4 regions of the Paraburkholderia sp. GAS448 genome follow, and region 1 is predicted to be linked to each of the others. Evidence: riboswitches for the same ligand, from Rfam matches in the RefSeq annotation. Region 1 holds a riboswitch; each other region holds the start of a gene.
The links. A riboswitch is a leader RNA that binds a small molecule or an ion and turns the genes downstream of it on or off. The one in region 1 is predicted to bind cobalamin.
Positions count from the first base shown of each region.

Region 2: linked by a shared signal. The riboswitch ahead of cobA (uroporphyrinogen-III C-methyltransferase) and the one ahead of P3T23_RS01340 (CbtB domain-containing protein) in region 1 are both predicted to bind cobalamin.
Region 3: linked by a shared signal. The riboswitch ahead of cobG (precorrin-3B synthase) and the one ahead of P3T23_RS01340 (CbtB domain-containing protein) in region 1 are both predicted to bind cobalamin.
Region 4: linked by a shared signal. The riboswitch ahead of P3T23_RS23675 (TonB-dependent receptor plug domain-containing protein) and the one ahead of P3T23_RS01340 (CbtB domain-containing protein) in region 1 are both predicted to bind cobalamin.

Region 1 covers NZ_JBNDKT010000001.1:298,320-302,526, forward strand. Annotated here, with positions in the region: gene P3T23_RS01330 (diguanylate cyclase) at 1-1,265, opposite strand, end outside; gene P3T23_RS01335 (CbtA family protein) at 1,765-2,511, opposite strand; gene P3T23_RS01340 (CbtB domain-containing protein) at 2,524-2,733, opposite strand; cobalamin riboswitch at 2,780-2,910, opposite strand; gene P3T23_RS01345 (histidine phosphatase family protein) at 2,959-3,540, shown strand; partial or broken gene P3T23_RS01350 (porin) at 3,592-3,738, opposite strand.
Region 2 covers NZ_JBNDKT010000006.1:317,604-321,810, reverse strand. Annotated here, with positions in the region: gene cobW (cobalamin biosynthesis protein CobW) at 1-548, opposite strand, end outside; cobalamin riboswitch at 766-1,037, opposite strand; cobalamin riboswitch at 1,131-1,357, shown strand; gene cobA (uroporphyrinogen-III C-methyltransferase) at 1,557-2,291, shown strand; partial or broken gene P3T23_RS14935 (cobalamin biosynthesis protein) at 2,288-2,587, shown strand; gene cobO (cob(I)yrinic acid a,c-diamide adenosyltransferase) at 2,696-3,298, shown strand; gene P3T23_RS14925 (cobyrinate a,c-diamide synthase) at 3,302-4,207, shown strand, end outside.
Region 3 covers NZ_JBNDKT010000006.1:331,782-335,988, forward strand. Annotated here, with positions in the region: gene P3T23_RS14980 (precorrin-8X methylmutase) at 1-343, opposite strand, end outside; gene cobG (precorrin-3B synthase) at 336-1,730, opposite strand; cobalamin riboswitch at 1,822-2,000, opposite strand; gene cbiE (precorrin-6y C5,15-methyltransferase (decarboxylating) subunit CbiE) at 2,086-3,294, shown strand; gene P3T23_RS14995 (cobalt-precorrin-5B (C(1))-methyltransferase) at 3,294-4,207, shown strand, end outside.
Region 4 covers NZ_JBNDKT010000013.1:156,180-160,386, reverse strand. Annotated here, with positions in the region: gene P3T23_RS23680 (FecCD family ABC transporter permease) at 1-463, opposite strand, end outside; gene P3T23_RS23675 (TonB-dependent receptor plug domain-containing protein) at 508-2,448, opposite strand; cobalamin riboswitch at 2,537-2,787, opposite strand; gene P3T23_RS23670 (ATPase) at 3,007-3,369, shown strand; gene P3T23_RS23665 (cell division protein ZapA) at 3,366-3,680, shown strand; RNA gene ssrS (6S RNA) at 3,791-3,972, shown strand; gene P3T23_RS23655 (EVE domain-containing protein) at 4,092-4,207, shown strand, end outside.

The sequences.
Region 1 (4,207 bases):
CGCTGTTCTGCCACCTTGCGCTCGGTGATGTCGTGGGCCGTCGCTGTCAGTGCTTCGGGCTCGCCGGAAAACGGATCGATCACCGGGCGAAGATAGGTTTCCATCCACAGAATCCGGCCATCCGGGCACGGGAAGCGGCTTACCTGGGAAGCCTCCGTCGCGTCGCGTGCCAGCCGGCCGATGGTGGCGGCCAGCGCCTCGCGATCCTCGGGCAACACAAGGTCCGGGTAATACACGCCTGTGAGATCGTCGGGCGCCCATTTCATGACGGCCTTCGCGCGCGGCGAAACATAGGTGAGACGGCCGTCGAGCGACATGCTCATCACGATGTCGGTCGCGTTCTCCGCCAGGATCCGGTAGCGGCGCTCACCCTCGCGCAGCAGCCCGACGAGACGGTTGCGCAATGACTGGGTGACGCTGATCGGCAGCGCGATGCCCAACGCCGCGAGCAGGAACAGCTGCAGCGCGAAGATGCGCCCTTCCATGCTCTGATAGTGAAACATCCAGAGCGGCCCCGAGCCGCGCATCGTGAAGGTGACCGCGATCGCAAGGCATAGCAGCAAACCCAGCAGCACGCCGGCGAGATCGGCCTGAAACGCCAGCAGAACGATCGGCGGGAGCGCCCAGTAAAGCAGATGAACACGGTTTTGCCCAAATACGCCCGTGGTCACGACGCAGACCAGTAGCAACAGCAGCCCCGTCTTCCAGCGGCGGTCGGGGTGCAAGAGGCCTTTTACTTCGCCGGTCCAGAAGACCACTGCCGCCGGCGTGAAAAGGACGAGACTCAGCGCATCCGAAATGAACCAGTTGGCGAGGTTCGGCAACATATTTCCGCTGAGTTGTCCGCGCAGCAAGGTTACGGCGACCAGCCCCGACAGGACGGGCGCAAGCAGGATGGCGCCAGCGAGAAAGCGGACGAGTTGCTTCGAACGGATCAGTTCGACGACCGACGAGATACGTGGCGCGAAGCTGAACGCCACCAGCACTTCGAGCATGTCGGCAGCTGTGTAGGAGGACGAGACCGCGAGACTCAGGCCGAGCAGATTGGCCGCGAGATTGCCCGCCAGCCCACCGGCAAAGACCCAGGTCACCCGCCCCGGCCGCGCCACCATCATCTGCGCGAGCAGCACCGCGTTGGTCAGCCAGATCGGCGCGATTTCGCCGGCCATGCTCTTGAGTGCCCCGCTCGCCATGCAGGTGAGCATCGTCACCACGAACGCAAGCGACAGGGTCCAGAGCGGCGCGGCCCATCGGCGTGAACGCAATGACTCAGCAAACGCCTTGAACCCAGGAGTTGGCCCTTCGGATGACAGCCCCATTTATTCGCTCTCTCTGATTCTTTTTCTTGCTATCCGCGGAAATCCGCGGACGATACGCCAGCTTCGCTGGAGTCAGGACGTTCCGGACATCGCCCCAGACCCCATCAGGGAGAAGCGGTAAACCGCCCCTACGCATCTGCTTATCGGCAGGTTGCGCCGGATCTTGAGACTTCCTTCGTGCGACTTTCACATTGAAAGCAATTTAACCCTGGACTTGCGGGCGCCAGCCGCGCGGGCTCAGACAATGTCCCGCACAATGGCAAGACGCCGAACGCAACCGCGGCGACACGGTCGGGTTCGGCGTCAGAAACACGCGGAAGGGATTGGACTTGCTAAAGGTTGTGAAGAATACGGCTGCCGAGGGTTCCGGTGAAGCCGGCGCCCGCTCGGCTAACTGCACGACTTGTGCAGCGACGCAGCCCGGGCGCCCAAAGCAGTCAGCCCGCTACAGCCAGGCCGACTTGCCAGCTGCGCGCCCCCCGTGCTGCGCGCGCTCGCTGCGTTCGACCAGCCAGCCGAACAACAGGCCGATCGTCGTCCAGATGATCAACTGCATGCCGATGGCCGCAACGCGGAAGTGCCACAGCAGCGTGGCCGGAAAGGCATCCGGTACTTCGTTGATCGTCGGCAGCGCGATCTGCACCGCCGCGATGATCGCGACGTATACCAGGCCGCCCACGATCGCCGCGTTCCACTGGCCGAAGCGCACGACTGCGCGTCTTCGCACCTTCAGCGAGAACACCAGTGCGGCAATTGATATCGCGATCATCAGGAAGAACAGCCCGGTACGCTGGCCGATCGTTTCAGGGTCGCCGATCGATGGTGGATTGGCCGGGTACTTGAGATTCGGCACAATCACCAGCGCAATGAACGCGGCAACCGCAAGCGCCGCCGACAACGCGCGCGGACCGAGCTTGCCGACCCGCCCGTACGCATACGCGAAGGTGAGCGAGAACAGGCCGCCGAGGGCCGCGCCATAGACCACCACGCCAGTCAGCAGGCCGAGACCCGCCTGCGTTTCACGGCTGACCAGTTCCGGCTCCGCCGCTTCGCCGCGTGCGGCGGCGGCTTTTTCTTCGAACGAAATAGCCTGATTGACGTGCGGTTCACCGGCCACCCGGGCGAATGCGAACGTGAGCAAGCCCGCGGCGATGCCTGCGAGCATCCCGCGCAATAACAGTCTGCCTACCATCAGGAACCCCCGTTAGTGGCAGGGGAAGCCGAGCAGGTGGCGAGCGTCGTGAACGAACTCGTGCACGTACATGCCAGGAACCAGCGAAGTCGCGCCCTGTTCGGCGCCGACGAAATACAGTGCGAGCAACAGCAGCAAGCCGCCGAAGACCACCCATGGCAGCAGTTCGCGCAGGGGAATCGGTGTCGGTTGAGCAGTGGGCTTGAAAACGGTGTCAGTCATGACGGAACTCTCCAGAGGTTACGCGCCCCGATAGTCGAACAGGAAGGGATGACACGAAGCTCAGGTCTGGCTTTCGGCTTGTGGATGAACCGATTACAGTGGCGCGACCGCGCCGGGCTTACACCGGCTTCCTCGCTTCAGTGGCGTTATTCTACGCGCTAAACTTCGCTGCGCAGCGCGATGAATGAGCAAAGCGCGCGACACTTTCAACCAGAAGGACACAGGATGCAGACACGGCTGCTGTTGATCAGTCACGCTGCAACGGCGGCGCTGCGCAGCGGACGGTTTCCCACCGACGATCCGCTGGACGCACGCGGTCTCGCCCAGGTCGCGGCATGCCGCGCGCGCGTGATGTCGCTGGCGGGTGAGGCGGATGCGGTCTTCTGCAGCCCCGCGGCGTGCGCGCGTGACACGGCTGAGGGGCTTGGATTCACCGCCGTCCCCGTCGAAGCGCTGGCCGACATGAACCTGGGGCAATGGCGTGGCAGGCGTCTTGCAGACGTCGCCAGCGAAGAGGCCGATGCGCTGGCGGCATGGGCTCGCGAAGCCGATGCGGCGCCTCCCGATGGCGAATCGTTCGGGGCGGTGCGCCTGCGCGTCGGCGCATGGCTCGATGCGCTCGAGCTGGACCATTCCTCCATGGCCGTCGCCGTCACGCATGCCGCCGTGATCCGGGCGGCGATCGTTCATGCGCTGGGCGCGTCGCCCGAGTCGTTTGCACGCATCGATATTGCGCCGCTTTCGGTCGTCGAATTGCGGTGTTCGATTCGCGGCGGGTGGACGTGGTGGGCCGCTCAGGTGCAGTGAACATCGTTGATGTCGCGGTTGTCGCGGCGCTTGCGCGGTCGGGATCAGAACCCGGTGGCGGATACCGGCCGCGATCAGCAACTGGCTGCGGCTCGATGACGGATCGCTCGTAGTGATCACCGGCGGTGCCCCTGACGACGCGCGCTGATACACCGTCTCCAGATACGCGTCGGTGCGCTTCGAGAGCAGGTAGTCCACAGGGAGGTCTTCGGGTCTACCGGCTTGGCATAACACCGGTCCGCCAACATTGTCACTGTGCCCGCTCACTCCATCATTGCGGCGTCGGGCGGAGCGATTTGACATCGGAAGATGACGCGCCAAAATAGTTTGACAAAAGTTGACACCTGGGCCGACCCCGGCCGCGATACTCTAGTGCGGTGTTCGTTTAATTTTCCTCTGATCTGCTAACTATTTCAGGACGGCTGAGGGGAGCAATACGTTTATGCAAAACATGTATTTAAAAATAAGTAGTACAGATGTTAAGTGAAGTTGAACACGAAAGCTGTCCCATCGTGCGACTGGCTGCTCGTGGACTTAGCCTGCGTTGCTTGCGGGCGCTTTTATCTCTAAGGGGGAGTTGGAAATGTCGGAACGGGAACGTAAAGGAACACTGCATCGCTTCGCAACGGTTGGCGCGCTTACTGAGCGCGGCGGGCGCGTGAGTACC
Region 2 (4,207 bases), on a different contig from region 1:
TCGGCGGCGGACAACTGGTCTTCGAACAGTTCATGCAGCGGCGATTCGTGGTCAAGATTCGGGTCGGCCTTGCGCTGGGCATCGACTGCCTGCGGATTCTCCGCGAACTGGCCGCTCACTGCGGCAGGCCCGTCGACTACCGTGACCACTGCGTCGACGGTGAAGCTGTTCTTGATCTGCGGCCAGTTGAATGCCTGCACGAGCGGCTTGGGCAACGCAAGGCCGGACGTTTCAATCAGCACGTGGTCGATCTGGCCTCGACGCTCAACCAGTCGCTCCATGACCGGGAAGAATTCCTCCTGCACCGTGCAGCACAGGCAGCCGTTCGCCAGTTCGTACAGTTGCCCTTCCACCTCGCGGCCTTCCTCGTCGCAACCGATGCCGCAACCCTTCAGGATCTCGCCGTCGATCCCCAGTTCGCCGAATTCGTTGACGATCACCGCGATCCGGAGTCCGCCCGCGTGTTGAAGAATGTGCCGAAGCAAGGTGGTTTTGCCGCTGCCGAGGAAGCCCGTGACGATCGTTACGGGAATTTTGCGCGTCTGCATCCTGACTCCAGGGTGGTGGACTGTTTGAAGGATGAAGCCCCGAACTTCACCGGATGCCCGCCCGCAACGCCCTGCGGCATGCTCACGCCGCGATGCGACAGTCGCAACGTCAGACGATCGTCGGGCAACACGCGGGGACGAAATACGGCCTTACGGAAACAACCGGAAGCTCAGTGAATTCGTGGACTATCTGGACCATGCGCCGCATCCCCGCGGCGCCAACCCGTATTTTCTGGCCGGTATCCGGGCTCGCGAAAACGCCGCTTCGCCTTCCCGCGCATTCGACATCACGCGCAGTGGACAGATGCCTGCCTGTCAGGTCATGACGTGCACGCATTGAAGCCAGCTTTGCATCGTTTTCACGATGCCTTCGCTTACCGTTGCGGGGGCAGCACAGGTTGGCCCGATCCGTGCAGGACAGGCTCCCTGTTTCCCGTTTAACTGCGTGCACAGAGCGTGCACGCGAGCACCAGAGTGCGTGGGAGTGTAGGCTCCGTCAACCCCGACGTCAAGAAAACGCCCTGCCTGAAGGGAACTGAGGGCAACTGAAGACCCCTGCAGCCTGCGCTGGGCAAAGCCGTGCTATCGTATGCGCGCGTTTGGTGCCCGCACGTGCGTTCGCATGTGCAGTTAAACGGGAAACAGGAAGCGCGGCAACGCGCCCGGCCTGTGCTGTCCCCGCAACGGTAAGCGGCCTGCGGACTTCGGTCCGCGCATGTCATTCAACGCCACTGTCTGCGTCTGGCAGCCGGGAAGGCGAATGGCATGAGGTCGTCAGCCCGGATACCGGCCAACGCAAGGGGCGACCGTCGCTTTTCGCCGAACGCCGGATCCGCGGGGGACGGAACCTGGTGCCTGAGCGCGACCGGCCGCGCGCGCGAGACGCGCCGTCGTTGCGCATGACGTGTGGCATCGCATGACCCATTCATTTTCCGGGCTCGTCCTTGTGACGGCCCTCCCGCTCCCGTCTCCCACCAACATGGCGCGGCGAGCGCCGTGCTGCCCGCGATGAGCCGCGCCTGGCTGATCGGCGCCGGCCCCGGCGACGTCGAGTTGATGACACTGAAGGCAACGCGCGCGCTCGGCGAGGCCGACGTCGTACTCGTCGACGATCTCGTGAATCCCGATGTCCTGCAGTTCGCGCGGACCGACGCCGAGGTCGTGTACGTGGGCAAGCGCGGCGGCCAGCCATCGGCCTCGCAGGCCGACATTGTCGCCACGATGCTTGCCCATCTGCGCGCCGGGCGCAGCGTCGCACGACTGAAAGGCGGTGACCCGTTCGTCTTCGGCCGTGGCGGCGAAGAGCAACAGGCGCTGCGGGCCGAAGGCATTCAGGTCGAAATCATCAACGGCATTACGGCGGGCATCGCGGCGCCGGCAGCGATCGGCATCCCTGTGACGCACCGGGATCACGCGCAGGGCGTCGTGTTCGTCACAGGTCATGGCGCGGGCAGCAGCGAGCCGGACTGGAACGCGCTGGTCGCCACACGCATGACGCTCGTCGTCTATATGGGCATGCGTCGCCTGAACGAGATCGTCACGGCGCTGTTACAGGCCGGGATGGATCCGCAAACGCCATGCGCCGCGATCGAATCGGCGACGCGCCCCGAGCAGCGCCATGTGCTCGCCCAACTCGATACGCTCGCGGGCCACGTGGCCAGCGCCGGACTCGGTTCGCCCGCGATTGTCGTGATCGGCGGTGTGTCGGCGCACGGCATCCCATCGGCGAGCCACGATCGATGAAGACGCTCACCGTAGGCATCGGTTGCAGGCGGCTGACTTCGGCGCGACAGATCGAGGCGGCGGTGAGGGTAGCGCTCGCGGGCATACCGTTCGACAACATTCGCGAGGTTGCGACGATCGAATCGAAAGCAGAGGAGCCTGGGTTAATCGAATTCTGTGCGCGTCATGCCCTTCCGTTGCGAAGGTTTACGCGCGAGCAGATCGCCGGGTTTGGCGCGGTGCCGACGCCCTCTCACACAGTTCGCGGGCTCGCAGGCGTCGACGGCGTCTGTGAGCCCTGCGCGCTTCTCGCTTCTCCCGACTCGATATTGATCGTCGGCAAAACGGTGGTCGACGGCGTAACCGTCGCGATTGCCTCCATCACCACATCATCATCACACAGGATCCCGGCAACAGGAGACGCCATGAAAACAGATCTCGAATCCCATCAACGCATGACGCAGCGCCGCCGCGAAGGCCACGAAAAGAAGCAGGCCGCAGCAACCGTCGAGAAAGGTCTGCTGATCGTCAACACCGGCACTGGCAAGGGCAAGACCACGGCCGCCTTCGGCATGGCCGTGCGCGTGCTCGGACACGGCATGAAGCTCGGCGTCGTGCAGTTCATCAAGGGCGCGCTACATACGTCTGAGCGCGATTTCCTGGGCGCCCAGGCGCATTGCGATTTCGTCACGATGGGCGACGGCTACACCTGGAATACGCAGAATCGTGAAGCCGACATCGCCACCGCTCGCAAGGGCTGGGACGAAGCGCGCCGGATGATCGAAAGCGGCGACTATCAAATGGTGATTCTCGATGAACTGAACACGGTATTAAAGTACGAATACCTCCCGCTCGATGAAGTGCTCGCCGTGCTGACCGCGCGCCCTGACATGCTGCACGTCGTCGTGACCGGACGTCACGCGCCGGACGCGCTGATCGAAGCCGCCGACCTCGTCACGGAAATGCGCATCGTCAAGCACCCGTATCGCGAGCAGGGCGTGAAAGCGCAGCGCGGCGTGGAGTTCTGAGCGATGCCCGCGTGTCCCGCCCTGTTCGTCAGCGCGCCCGCGTCGGGTCAGGGCAAGACCACGATTACGGCCGGACTCGCCCGCTATCACCAGCGGATGGGGCGTCGCGTGCGGGTCTTCAAGACCGGTCCGGATTTTCTGGACCCGATGATTCTCGCGCGCGCAAGCGGTGCACCTGTGCTGTCGCTCGATCTGTGGATGGTCGGCGAAGCGGCCTGTCGCACGCTGCTCGCCGAAGCGGCCGCCGAGGCCGATCTGATCCTGATCGAAGGCGTCATGGGCCTCTATGACGGCACGCCGAGCAGCGCCGATCTGGCGACGACGTTTGGCGTACCGGTCGTCGCCGTGATTTCAGCGAAAGCGATGGCGCAGACCTTCGGTGCGGTTGCTTTTGGGCTCGCGAACTACCGGCCGCACGTGCCGTTTCATGGCGTGTTCGCCAATCGCGTCGGGTCGCCGCGTCATGCGCAGATGCTGGAAGAAGCGTTGCCGGCCGGAATCCAGTGGACCGGATACATCGCAAGCAAGGACGATATCGAACTGCCCGATCGCCATCTGGGTCTGCACCAGGCGGACGAAATAGCGGACCTCGACGCACGGCTCGATCGCGCGGCCGACGCGCTTGCGCAGACGCAACTGGTCGAACTGCCGCAAGCGGTAGACTTCGGACCGGTGGTGCACACGGCGGTCCCCCGTCTTCTCGACGGCAAGCACATCGCGATAGCACGCGATGCAGCCTTCGCGTTCATCTATCCCGCCAACGTTCAGCTGCTGGAGACACTGGGCGCGCGCGTCACGTATTTTTCCCCGCTCGCTGACGAACCCGTGCCGCAATCCGCCGATGCGCTCTATCTGCCCGGCGGCTATCCCGAACTGCACGCAGAGCGGCTCGCGCGCAACACGTGCAGC
Region 3 (4,207 bases), on a different contig from region 1:
AGCGCGTGTTGCCGATTTCGCGCGCCTTCGCGGGCACCGACGCATCGCCCAGCGTACAGATAACCGGATTGTCGGCCGGCAGACGCGCACGCGTGATCCCTTCAGCGACCATGCGCGCATCGCAGAGAATCGGCGCGCCGCGCGCGAGTGCCTCGCGGCCCGCTGTGCCGGCTCCGCGCGAAAACCGCAGGTCGTCGACGACGTCGACCATGCCGCACGCGTGGATGACGCGCACCGCGAGCTTTTCGAGGTCGGCGGGAATCCGGCTCAGGTTGGCCTCCGCGCGGATCGTCGCGAAAGATTGGCGATAGATCTCCTGACCGTCGCGAATGTAATCAAGCATCGAGGGGGCTCCGGGCCAACCGCTCCAGAGAGTCGGCGGCCTGTTCGATTGTCAGATGGTGCGCGATGCACTGCCCGAATCCGGGTGTGCCATCGCGACGATAAAGGTCGTAGCGTCCTGGCGCGACTGCGAGCAGCGTATAGGGTGCGCAATGGGCCGCCGCGCATGAACGCGGGCAGCCGCTCAGGTGCACTTCGACACGCTCGGGCAGCCGCGCGGCGAGCAGGCGTGCGTCGGCTTTTGTGTCGGCGTTGCCCTTCGCGCAGCCGGTCGAACCGGCACAGGCGATGACGCGTGTGAGCGGATCGGCTGGTTCGCAGGCGAGTCCTAATGACGCGAGTCGTTCAAGCGCGCCCGGCACGGCATGAGGCTCGATGTCCGGTAACAGCACACCTTGCCAGGGCGTCATGCGAAGTGTTCCATTGCCGGCTTCGGAAGCAAGCCCAGCAAGGCCATGGAGCATCGACGAGTCCAGACGCCCCAGCGGCGGCTGTCCGCCCACATGCCACAAACCGTTTGCAATTTGCTGATGTGCGCCGAGTCGAAATGACGCGTCAGCAGGAGCGCGATGCCACGTCTCTACGGATTGCTCGCGCAACAGGGTGAAATTGACTCGCCGCTTCACGCGTTCCAGAATGGTGTCCGAAGAATGTGTCGCGAGCAGGTTGCGCATGCGGGTGTCGTCGGGGGAAGCCAGCTCCAGGAACGTGTCCAGCAGCGCGCAGACAAGCTCTGGCACTTCGGATGGCTCGACCGCGGCAAGCGCTGGAGGAGGTGCGGCGTCACTTCCGGCAACAGGCGGGCAGCCCGCCAGACCGAATGCGAAGCGCACGCGAGCGCCATCGGGCATCGCGGCAAGCCAGATATCGTGGGGATGATCGAGCATCGCGAGCCGCTCGCCGCCGTCGAGCAGCAGTGCAAATTTTGGGGACAGCGCGGCGAAACGCGGCGTGCCTTGCAGCAGCGCGAGAATGTGCGCCGCAAGCGGCGTCGTGTCGATCAACGCGTGGGGGTCTCGTCCCGCGAGCGGGCTTGTCATCAGGTTGCGGATGTCGTCGCGGGCGCTGGCGCTCATGCTATCCATGGCCTCTGCGCCGCCGCGCGGCCCGAGCCCCGCTTCCAGCAGGTGTTCGATCAGCGCCGTTTCGTGGCCTGCCCGTACGCCGCGTATCTGCAGGTTCGAGCGATTGGTCGCCTCGATCACCCCGGATGCGTGTTGCCGCGCGGCGTCCGCGATCGCGAGTGCCTCTGGCGCACGCAGTTCTCCGCACGGCAGTTTGATCCTGCAGATACCGCCGTCGCGCGCCGGCACGATGCGCAACAGGCCGGGACAGGCCGAGGGGCGCAGCGTAGCGGGCAATACGGCGGGAGACGAAGTGTGATTCAAGGGGGCACCGGGTTAGCGTCGCGCGACGGCCCGAGCAACCCGCGAAAGGGGCAATGCTGCGGCATCGGTACACCCCGCCCGATGTTGGCTGGCACGAACAGTCTCGCCGGCAGGTCTCCTGGCTGGCAGGTCGTCGTCTGCACCGGCCTTCCCGGTCGAACCAGTGGCGCGGGTAAAGTGCGGACTCGCTGCATACAGTTGCGGGGGCAGCCACAGTGGCACTGTGTTCCCTCTTCGGCCCCGAAGGGCACCGGCGAACGCTGTATTATGCCTTTTTTCGAACAATGCAAGTACGCTGCGGCCTTGGTTGGCGCGCCGCAGCAGAGATATCGGGATTCAGAATGGAGAGGGATGCATGCCGGCATGGCTGACCGTGGTGGGGATGGGCGATGACGGTTTTGCCGGTCTGGGACGGACGGCGCGACGCGCACTGCTCGATGCGTCCGTGGTCTACGGCGGCGAGCGCCATCTTGCGATGCTGCCCGCGCGTCTGCGCGCCCGGCGCGAGCCCTGGCCGCGGCCGTTCGACGTGGCGTCCGTGCTGGCGCATCGTCACGCGGCCGGCTCGATCTGCGTGCTGGCAAGCGGCGACCCGATGCTGTTTGGCGTCGGCGCGACGCTCGCGCGCCAGTTGCCCGCCGACGAGCTGCGTGTGCTGCCCGCGCCGTCGTCGTTGTCGCTTGCGGCCGCGCGTCTTGGCTGGCCGTTGCAGGACGTCGCGACGGTGTCGCTGGTCGGCCGGCCGCTGGCGAGCGTGAATACGCATCTGCACGACGGGACGCGCCTTTTCGTCCTGAGCAGCGACGGCGGCACGCCCGCTGCGATCGCGGCGCAACTCAGCGCACGCGGCTTCGGCCCCAGCCGGATGATCGTGCTGGAGCATCTGGGCGGCGCGGCGGAGCGGCGCATCGACGGTCGCGCCGAGGCGTGGAGCGCCGACAGTATCGCCGCATTGAACCTGATCGCCATCGAATGCCGTGCGGCGGACGATGCCCGCGTGCTGCCGCTGACCAGCGGGCTTCCCGACGATGCCTGGATGCACGACGGCCAGCTGACCAAGCGCGACATCCGCGCGATCACGCTCGCGCGTCTTGCGCCGAGCCCAAACGAGTTGCTGTGGGACGTGGGCGCGGGTTGCGGCTCCATCGGCATCGAATGGATGCGCGCGCATCCATCCTGCCGGGCGCTTGCCATCGAGGCCCATCCCGAACGTCAGCGCTTTATCGAACACAATCGCGATGCGCTGGGGGTGCCGGCGTTGCAGATCGTCGCTGGCCGGGCGCCCGACGCGCTCGACGGGCTCGCTGCGCCCGATGCGATCTTTATCGGTGGCGGCGTGACGGTACCCGGCGTGCTCGACACATGCTGGGAGCGGCTGAAAAGCGGCGGCCGGCTGGTCGCCAATGCCGTGACGTTGCAGGGCGAAGCGGCGCTGGTTGCGTGGCGCGACAGCCATGGCGGCACGTTGACGCGCATCGCGCTTGCGCAGGCGCAACCACTCGGCGGCTTCGATACATGGCGCCAGGCGTTGCCGATTACCCTGCTCGAATCCCGCAAGCCGTGATGCGTGACGAAACCCCCGAACAGCCCGCGCCACTGCGCAGCGGCTATACGACCGGCAGCTGCGCGACGGCGACGTCGCTCGCCGCTGCGCGGCTGCTGCTGACAGGCGTCGCAAGCGACGTGGCCGAAATCGTCCTGCCGAAGGGCCAGCATGTGCCGATGCCGCTCGTGTTTTGCCGCCTGACCGGCGACGGCGCGGAAGCGGGCACGATCAAGGACGCAGGCGACGATCCCGACGTCACGCATGGCGCCGTGGTGTTCGCCCGCGTGCGCCTGCGCGCGGAGCCAGGCGTGAGTTTTCATGCGGGCCCCGGCGTCGGCACGGTCACGCGCGCCGGGCTGACGCTGGCCGTCGGCGAACCCGCGATCAACCCCGTGCCGCGTCAGATGATGACGACGCACCTCACCGAGCTTGCCACCGAACAGGGCTATGCGGGCGGATTCGAAGTGACGGTCGGCGTCGAAGGCGGCGAGGCGCTCGCGCTGAAGACAATGAACCCGAGGCTTGGCATCGTCGGCGGGCTGTCGATTCTGGGGACGACGGGCATCGTCCGGCCGTTTTCGTGCTCGGCGTATATCGCGTCGATTCATCAGGGCATCGATGTCGCGCGGGCCAACGGCTACATGCATATCGCCGCGTGCACAGGAAATGCAAGCGAAGAGGCGATGCGCAAGCATTACCAGTTGCCCGATATCGCCCTGATCGAGATGGGCGATTTTGTCGGCGCTGTGCTCAAGCATGTGCGTCGCGCGCCCGTCGAGCGCCTGAGCGTGTGCGGAGGTTTCGGCAAGCTCAGCAAGCTCGCCGCGGGGCATCTCGATCTGCATAGCCGCAACTCGAGTATCGATCTCGCTCAACTCGCGGCGTGGGCTGCGGAGCACGGCGCGCACGACTCGTTGCAGGACGCGATCCG
Region 4 (4,207 bases), on a different contig from region 1:
CGCGGCGTGCCAGGCCCAGCACAAGCAGGATCGACAGCAATGCACCGGCCAATGCGCTGGCGTCGACGATCCACCATGCGCAACCCGCGATCATCGCGATCAGCGCGAAGCTGGCCGCGCCGCCAGACACGCCTAGCACGTACGGTTCGGCGAGCGGATTGCGCAGCAGCACCTGCAACAGGGCACCGGCAACGGCGAGCAATGCGCCGCACGCGAATCCGGCAAGCGCGCGCGGCAGGCGCAGGCTGCGGACGATTTCACCCGCGAGATCCGTCGATGCCAACTCGCTGCTGCCATGCCACGGCAGCAGCGCAGCCAGCACGCGCACCGGCGAGACGGGCACGCTGCCAAGCATGAGCGATGCGACAAACACGAGGAACGCCAGCACGCCGAGCACGAGCCAGATCGCGGCCGCGCGCTTCGCGGTCATGCCGGCAACGGTGCGTAGTGCGAGGCGACTCATGGGCGTGGTTTCAGAAGACACGATGGCTCAGTACACCATGCGCATCACTGCTGCTGCCAGCCGAGCGTGAGCCAGGCGCCGCGTCGTGGCGTGTTGTATGTGTAGGCCAGTTCATAGTCCTTGTCGAAGAGATTCTGGATCTGCGCGGCCACGTACCACGCCTTCGTGATGTTGTAGCGCGCGGAGAGGTTCACTACACCATAGCCGCCGAGGGTATTGCCGGTATCGTCGCGCTCGCCACTTACGATCCACTCGCCGCCCACGCGCCATCCTGCAACGTCGCGGTTCGCCGAGAGCGATGCGAAGCGGCGCGCGCGCCGGTTCAGATCGGTGTTCGTGTCTTCGTCGACGGGATTCTGCACCGTCAGCGAAGCACGCACGTCAGTCTTGCCCAGATGGCCGCTCCACGATCCTTCGAGCCCCTGCACCTTCGCCCGCCCGACGTTCTGCGCGACATACACGCCCGGCGTGACCTGTTGATATTCGATCAGGTTCGTATGGCGCGTCTGGAACGCGGTCAGTCGCAACACGCCCAGGGCATCCGATGCGTACTGCAACGCCGCTTCAATCGAATGACTGTGTTCCGGCTGGATGGACGGATTGCCGCTCTCCGGAAAGTACAGATCGTTGAAGGTCGGCGCGCGGAATGCATCCGACCAGCTTGCGGTCACCTTCCAGTGCTCGTTCAGATCGTAGCCATAGCCGAGATAGTAACTGTTCGCGCCGCCGAAATCGGAGTACTGGTCGCGCCGCACGTTTGCCTGGAACTGGCTGCCGCCGAAGCGCCCCGTATAGCCGATAAACCCGGAGTCCACGTGACGGTCGGGCGCGCCGTACTCATCCGAATCGAGGCTCTGGTCGAGATGCTCGTAGCCTGCCTGGACCTTCTGCTGCGGCGCGAACGTGAAATCGTTCTGCCACGTGTACTGATGGTTGTCGGTGTTGAAGTGGTCGGTATAAAGGCCGTTCAACGCCGTGGTGCTGCGATCGTTGCCCGTCGCGACGACGAAGTGCGTCGTCCACCAGTCGGTCACGCGACCGTTCGCGAATACCGAAGCCTGCTGAATCCTGCTGTATAGATTGTTGAGATCGGTGGGCGCGCCGAACGGATCGTCGAAGCTGTCGTTGCCGTTCGACTGGAAATAGCGGATGCCCGCGTCCCACCTGTCGTTGAATGTGTGGCGCAGCGATGCCGAGATGCTTTCGTTCAGATAGCCATTGGCGTTCGGATTGACCGGCGCGAGCGCGGGATCGATCGACGAAAAGCCGTCGGTTTTTGTCCGCGCGAGCGACAGGCTGAAGGTCGTCGCGCCGTCCCTGTCGAGCGCACCGTTCACACCGGCCTGCTGGCTTTGCGTGTGATAGCTGCCATAGCCGACGGAGAAATTGAAGCGCGGCGGATGATCACCGCCGTCCTTCGTGAACACCTGCACCACGCCGCCAATCGCGCCGGAACCATATAGCGCCGACACATTGCCGTTCACCACTTCGACGTGATCGACCTGATCGAGCGGGATCTGCTCGATCTGTGCACTACCGAGGCTGACCGAATCGACACGCACACCATCTATCAACACGAGCGACTGCTGTGCCGAAGCGCCCCGCAGGAACAGACTCGCGGACGAACCCGGGCCGCCATTGCGCACGATCTGCGCGCCGGGCGCGAGTTGCAGCAAACCCGGCAGATCGCGCGCCGTGGTGTCGGCGATGTCCTGCTGGTCGAACCGCGCGGTCTGAGGGATCGCGTCGGCGAGCGGCTGCGGGCCGCGCTCCGCAGTCACGACGATCGGCGTGAGCGTGGTGCTGGCGGGCTTCGTGGCGGGAGCGGCCGTTGTGCTGGCGGTTGCAGTGTCGCCGGGCGCAGCCGACGGCGCCGTATCCTGCGCAAGCGCAGGCGCTTCATCCGTCGTTGCGGGCAAGGCCTGCGCGCCGAGCGGCAAGCCGGCCACGGCGAGTACTGCCGTGCCGGCGATGGGCGTGTACATCCGGTTGATTCCTGTGGATAGCGTGCCTGGCCTGCTTCCCCGCAAGCCGATGCGTAACAGGGCGGTCCGCCGGCGTGAAGCCACGCAGACGACGCCCCTCACTCTGGCCGGTATCCGGGCTGGCGACACATCGACCCGCCTTCCCACGCACGAATAGCGCAGTGGCATCGCGCGCCTCGCTGGAGGCGCGCCCAGGTCGACCTGCATGACATCATGCGGTCGCTTACCGTTGCGGGGGCAGCACAGGTTGGCTCGTCCTGGCGGACGCGGCTTCCTGTTTCCCGTTTAACTGCGCACGATGTGAAAACGCGCGCGGGCACCAAAGTGCCGCAAGTGTAGGAGCGGCCTCCTGGGGCGTCAAGAAAGGTCGATTCCTGCAATTCGCGTGCGCACGTCGCGTGCAATGCGAGCAAAATTTCTGCATGCCACAGGCACGAAACTCGCTCGAAACACGCATAAAACAGGTATAAAGCAGAGCTGTTACGTCTCGAAACGAGACAATTGTCGGAAGCTGTCACATTCCGCGCTAAAATGCCGTGTCTTTAGAGGACGCAGCACATGCTCACCGAACTCGAAACACTCTCACAGAATATTGGCCGGCTGATCGAAATCAGCCAGCGTCATCACGAAGCGCGTCGCGCGCTTGAACAGCAGCTCGCCGACGCTCGCGCAGAATGCGAAGCCGCGCGTGCCGAGCTCGAGCAGATGCGCGAAGAGCGCAACGCGCTGCAGGCGGAGCGCGATACGCTTTCATCGAAGATCGACGACGCCCAGGTGCGCCTGAACGCGATCCTCGAAAAACTCCCGCGAGCGAAAGCTCACGCCGAGCCGGACAATCAACTTGATCTGCTCGCGTCGTCGCAGCAGGAAGTCGAAACTGAAGCCGGCGGCGACGTCACCCGCCACGGAGAAAACGCATGACCGCAAAGCAGATCGAAGTCTCGATCCTCGGCCAGCCCTATCGTCTCGCCTGTTCGCCGGAAACCGAAGCCGCGCTGCTCGAAGCCGTTGCGCGCGTCGATGCAGAGATGTCGAAGATCCGTTCGACCAGCAACGTTCGCGGCCAGGATCGCATTGCCGTCATGGCTGCGCTGTCGCTGGCATCGGAACTGCTTAAGCTGCAGGCTAGCGTACGTCATGGAGAATCATTTCCCGCCGAAGAAATCCGGCGTACAATGCACTCAATGAACGAACAGCTGGGCGCAGTGATCCAGCAGTACGGTGTGCAGTAAAAGTTATTCAGAGGCAGGCCATCTGGAACATCGGGCCCGCTTCGGATTCAGAGCAGTTCGCGAGGTCACCCGAGGTAACCTCGAGCGTCTGGATCCAGTCAGTTTTGTCAGCTTCCCTGCCTGGTTCGCCAAGGTCATATATTCCTTGAACCAATGCCATGTGCACGGTTGCGGAAATTTGCAGCACGGGTGTGCGCGTCACTCCGTCTGATGTACCCGAAGTGCTGCTAACTGCGACCAATTCTGAACTCCCGGTTCAGGATGCCGGCCTAGCGGCTATGGCGGGGACCTATTCAACGGCATCGGACAATCGTCCGATGCCGTTTCCGTTTGTAGTGTTCCTTCCGCATCGCTAGCGCCGCGTCACGCATTGCGCTTATCCTGTGTTCTTCTCAACGTTCAAATCGACTCATGCGCTACTGGCTAATGAAGTCCGAACCGGACGAAGCAAGCATCGACCACCTCGCCAACGCCCCTCGGCACACCCTCCCCTGGACGGGCGTGCGCAACTATCAGGCGCGCAACTT